2 regions of the Chlorogloeopsis sp. ULAP02 genome follow, and region 1 is predicted to be linked to the other one. Evidence: riboswitches for the same ligand, from Rfam matches in the RefSeq annotation. Region 1 holds a riboswitch; the other holds the start of a gene.
What was found. A riboswitch is a leader RNA that binds a small molecule or an ion and turns the genes downstream of it on or off. The one in region 1 is predicted to bind cyclic di-AMP.
Positions count from the first base shown of each region.

Region 2: it holds a riboswitch for cyclic di-AMP, as region 1 does, so the genes downstream of both, ntrB (nitrate ABC transporter permease) here and U2718_RS05920 (hypothetical protein) in region 1, are expected to answer to the same signal.

Region 1 covers NZ_JAYKTT020000007.1:64,572-67,026, forward strand. The annotation lists gene U2718_RS05905 (ZIP family metal transporter) at 1-175, shown strand, start outside; gene U2718_RS05910 (VOC family protein) at 246-641, shown strand; partial or broken gene U2718_RS05915 (SDR family NAD(P)-dependent oxidoreductase) at 723-833, shown strand; cyclic di-AMP (ydaO/yuaA leader) riboswitch at 1,117-1,244, shown strand; gene U2718_RS05920 (hypothetical protein) at 1,314-1,571, shown strand; gene U2718_RS05925 (hypothetical protein) at 1,674-1,916, shown strand.
Region 2 covers NZ_JAYKTT020000045.1:78,402-80,856, reverse strand. The annotation lists gene U2718_RS16170 (ABC transporter substrate-binding protein) at 1-17, opposite strand, end outside; gene U2718_RS16165 (hypothetical protein) at 16-153, shown strand; gene ntrB (nitrate ABC transporter permease) at 203-1,051, opposite strand; cyclic di-AMP (ydaO/yuaA leader) riboswitch at 1,149-1,385, opposite strand; gene U2718_RS16155 (hypothetical protein) at 1,830-2,276, opposite strand.

The DNA.
Region 1 (2,455 bases):
TATTGCTAACTTTATTTTGCCTTGGGCGATGGCATTTGCAGCAGGAGCAATGTTATTTGTCATTAGTGATGAAATTATCCCCGAATCTCATCGTAAAGGATTAGAAAAAGAAGGAACTATCGGTGTAATGTTGGGCTTTGTAGTCATGATGTTTTTGGATGTCTCATTAGGGTAAGAAAAGAATAGTGATTTGTTGAACTGTAATCAGCTATTACCTATTCTCTATTTCTAAATCAGGAGTAGATATGAATTTTATTCGCTTTGAACATATTAATCTTGGTTGCAAAAATATTAGCGACAGCAAGAAGTTTTACCAAACTTTATTTCCTGATTGGTATGTACGTGCTGATGGTGTATTTAACGGCAGATACTGGATGCATTTAGGTAATCATCAATTTTATCTTGCCTTAAATGATGAGACTGAGCAAGAACGTGTCCATACTGCTTATGAAAATATTGGCATCAACCACGTTGGTTTTGTAATTAAAGATGGTGATGCAATGAAAAAAACACTTGCAGATGCAGGCATTGAATATTACACAATGTCAGCACCAGAAACAAAACATAGAATCTATGTCAACGATCCCGATGGCAACGAAATTGAACTCGTGGAATACAACCTAGATTACGAACTTAAATAACTAAATCGTAGGGTGTGTTACGGCTTTAGCCTAACGCACCTAAATAAAGATTACTAAACTACTAAACCAGAGAATCCGAACATGACAACACCAAAAATTACAGTAGTAACAGGTGGAAATCGCGGTTTAGGATTTGAAGCTTCTCGCCAATTAGCAAAAAAGGGACATCAAGTAATTCTTACTAGCCGTGATTTGTGTGGTTGGCAACTCTTGAAGATGGTAGTCCAACAGGTGGATTTTTCCGGGATAGAAAACCAATTGCTTGGTAGTAGATTAATTTTATACTTGAGTTCTAGATAAACACTAACTTAATTAAATTACACAAAAATTGATAAAAAACTCTATTGCCTATTTCCTAGCCTAAGCGCTTAGGCGCGCTTATTTCAAGTTAGAAGAAGACATTGATTGACTGTTTCAACGTCTGAGTATATGTTTATTAGTAAAGTGGGAAGATAGCCTAATTCAATCCGGCATGATAGTTGAAAAACCTTAATCCTGGATCAGAAGCGGAGGAACCAATTTTTGGGGCGAATCTCAAAGTGAGAGAGACACCTTCCAGTCTTAGCCCGTCAGCTAACTCCGTCGGCATTGGAAGGAGTACCTTTGACACTTGCTTGCTCTAAGTTCAGTGTCCTTGCGGTCTCCTAGCTGACATTGCTATTAACATTGGCAGTGACAGATGTCTGTTTATTAACCCACCTCGCCAACCGCTACAAAAATACAGAGGCTAGGATGATTAATTACAAGCAATGGGTTTTAGTTACAACAAAAGAATCGAGCGGTATTGCTGTTGACTATACAGATCCAGAAGGAAATCAGTACAGTGAGCCTTTTTGTTTTCCAACAGAAGCTGAAGCACTCAGATACGGTAGAATTTGCGTTGACAGATTGCTCAAATTAAAATCTCAATCCTGCAAACAAGTGTGTTAGTAACTGATTATCTTATCAAATAAGGTAACTGGAACATAAAAATTAACACACTGATTAATTTTTTCGTTAACACAACTGTTGCATCAGAACTTAGGAGGAGAAATGCCTATCAAAAATCGCGCTTTCTTTACTGATGTAGACTTTTTCCCTGACAATCAATTCAAGTTAATTGGAGAGTGTGCAGGCAAAAAACTTTTACTTATAGGTAAAACCAAAGCCTACGGCGATCCAATTGTGGCAACAAGCCAGACAGATGAACCAAGTCATGAAGATTTATATGCTTCTGATCTTTACGAATTAATGAAGTTTGGTCAAGAGCCTGTTGAAGTTACTGGAGAAATTTAAAGATACTCAGAAAAAGATAGTTAAAAGTTAAGGTTGTCATTAGCAACCAGCATTTTGGGTGACTACCCTTTGGGTAGTCGCTAAATATTTATGTGTCTAGCGTTAACTTGTCATGACTAGCATTCATTAGTTTTTGGTAACAGTTATAACTATTTTCACATTCTTGAACCTGTATTGGTTTTAGTCTCATCTGCGTACTTATAAGTTCGAGTTAGCCAAGCTACTATATAAAGTCAACTTAACTACATACATCATGCTGAATCATTAAGAAACCAGTTTAATTCTGGTCAAAAATTCTGTTAGTTTTCTTAAAAAAAGTATTGTCTCTATTGTTAAGTTGACATACTTTTTTACATTTACTTTGAGATGACAGTAGTTTTTAAACTCCTCAGAATTACTTAATCTAAAATACTAATATAGATATTACAGCCATTTTCAGGTGAATAGACCAAATAATACTGTAAGGGCGGATTTTGTTTCAATCTCTAGCTTAAACCGAAAAGATATCTGCTAAACTCGCACGCCAGTTGACGCCAGTC
Region 2 (2,455 bases), on a different contig from region 1:
CAATTGATATCACTCATGGTGTTGCTTCAGTACTGGCAAATTTACGAAAAGGCGCACTTTTGCAAAGCTAGAGTGCGTCTGGGATGTTGGTATGAGCAAAATAGGGGATTGGGGATTGGTGATCGCAAAGAGGACGCGGAGAATCGTGCTTGATGTTCTTGCTCCTTGTCTTTCCTCCCCGTGTCCTCTTCCTAGCCCCTATCTAATTTGCAGTTCTGGGGCGATGGGTTACTAATTCTTGAATTTTGCCTACAGCGTAATCAAGTAATAACCCAGTTATGCCAATCACCAGTACGGCTAAAAATACTGAACTTAGATTTAAACGGCTCCATTCATCCCAAACAAAAAAGCCGATACCAATACCGCCTGTCAACATTTCCACGGCAACAATTACTAGCCAAGCAATCCCTAAGCTAATTCGCAAACCCGTAAAAATATAAGGCAAACTCGCAGGCAAGATAATTTTTGCAATCTGCCGCCAACGAGGCATTTCTAGTACTCGTGCTACGTCTAAATAATCTTTGGGAACGCTAGAAACTCCCAAAGCAGTGTTAATAATAGTGGGCCATAGAGAGGTGATAAAAATTACAAAAATTGCCGAAGGATCTGCCAAGTTGAATATAGCCAGAGCAATAGGTAACCAAGCCAGTGGCGACACCGGTTTAAAAATCTGAATGATCGGATTGAGGGCTAGCATTGCATTTTTTGACATTCCAATCAAAAATCCCGCGGGAATTGCTACAACAGCACCGAGCAGAAATCCAAGCAACACTCGTCGCAAGCTTGCTAGCAATAACCAACCAATACCTAAGTTACCTGGCCCTCTTTGATAGAACGGATTTAGAATGTAATCTAAATTAGCAATTAGTGCTTCAGGTGGAGTGGGCATTAATTCATGGTTAACAAGGGCAACCACCCACCACAAGACAATAATCCCCAAAAATCCGAGGGCAGGTAGTAATACCACATCCTTAAAAATTACAGGTTTTGCCTTTTTCCAGGCTACTTGCCCAGCAACTGCGGCGATCGCAGCCAAATTTAGTTGTGCCATGTTAAAACCCCAAGACAGTTTCACTGCAGGTACAAAAATCTGAGCAGTACCAGCCAAGGATACTGATGAGGTTTAAACACTAAAAAATGCTGCCTCTTCAGTCTCCTCTCAGTGCCTACGAAGTTAGCTGACGGGCTAGGGTTGAGAGATACCCTTCTCTAGACGGATGAAGTATGAAGTGTCAAGGATGAAGCAGTTAACAAATTTTATGTTTATTTTTCTGCCTTCTGCCTTCTGCCTTCTACCTTCTGCCTTCAAAGAGATACGCCCCAAAATTTGGTTCCTCCGCTCTGGCGTTAGCATTGTGCTTCGCTAGATTAGGCTGACTTACTCTACTTAATAGCCCAGAGTAACATATGCTTCTCGATTTGTATATCCGTCTTAAGATTAACCAAATGCTTTTGTCTGACTGTTCATTCATCATAATATATAACTAAAGAGCGATCGCCCAACTATTGGATTATGACTCACTTAGGGTTATCTAGAGAGCGATCCCACATCATTAGTAGTCATTATGATCACAAGTTTATAAATATTTGGAGTCGTTAGATTTAAAAAATATCAGTTAATGTCACGATATAAAAACAATCAAATACTGTTTGATGAGCAAAATTTAATTGTATCTAAATATACGAGGAATTATTTAGCCTACTCAGACTCCAGTTGATTTTTAGAAAGATTTGGCAGCACTGTAGAGACAAAATAAATTGTTGAAGCGATCGCAAATTGATGGAGCAAAAGTGCGATCGCATACTCAGTCAGTTCAAGCTAGTATTTGCTAGTTGCTAAAAGCATCCTTGATGTTCTCAACAGTGCGTTCAACAGCATTCTTTGTGTTGTCTACTGCTTTTTGAGTGCGAGCTGCATCTTCCTCTGCTCTTTTGTGAATTAGAGCCGCATCATCTTTTGCTTTGCGTTCAATGAAATTATCACCATCAGTTGCGCGATCAACCTTAGAAGCATTGCTTCTAGCGGCTTCCTCAACTTTATCTGCTGTATCTCGGATGAAATTCTTAGCACGCCCAGCATCTTCTCTGGTTTTCTCTTTAACCTGATCTCCTGCGTCTTTAGATGCGATCAAGTTTGCAGCAGGATTAGCCATTGCTGTGTTGTCAGAGAAAAATGCACCTTGCCAAACAAAGGCGATCGCCATTAAACAGAACAGAGTTGCAGCTACCCAACGTCCTACAGTTGAAAGCCTTTTGAGAAAATAATTTAGTTTCACAGAATACAATCTCCATAAGATTTAGCATCCTATTTTTACTTCATCTGGCTCATCAGCCAAATCGTTCCCTAGATAGAGGTTCTTGTGTCATAAGTTGTTAGTTAAATTCACTATTTTGATAGATTGAACAGAGAAAAAGTGTTTTGATATATTGAATCAGTAAAAATGCGATTAGTAAG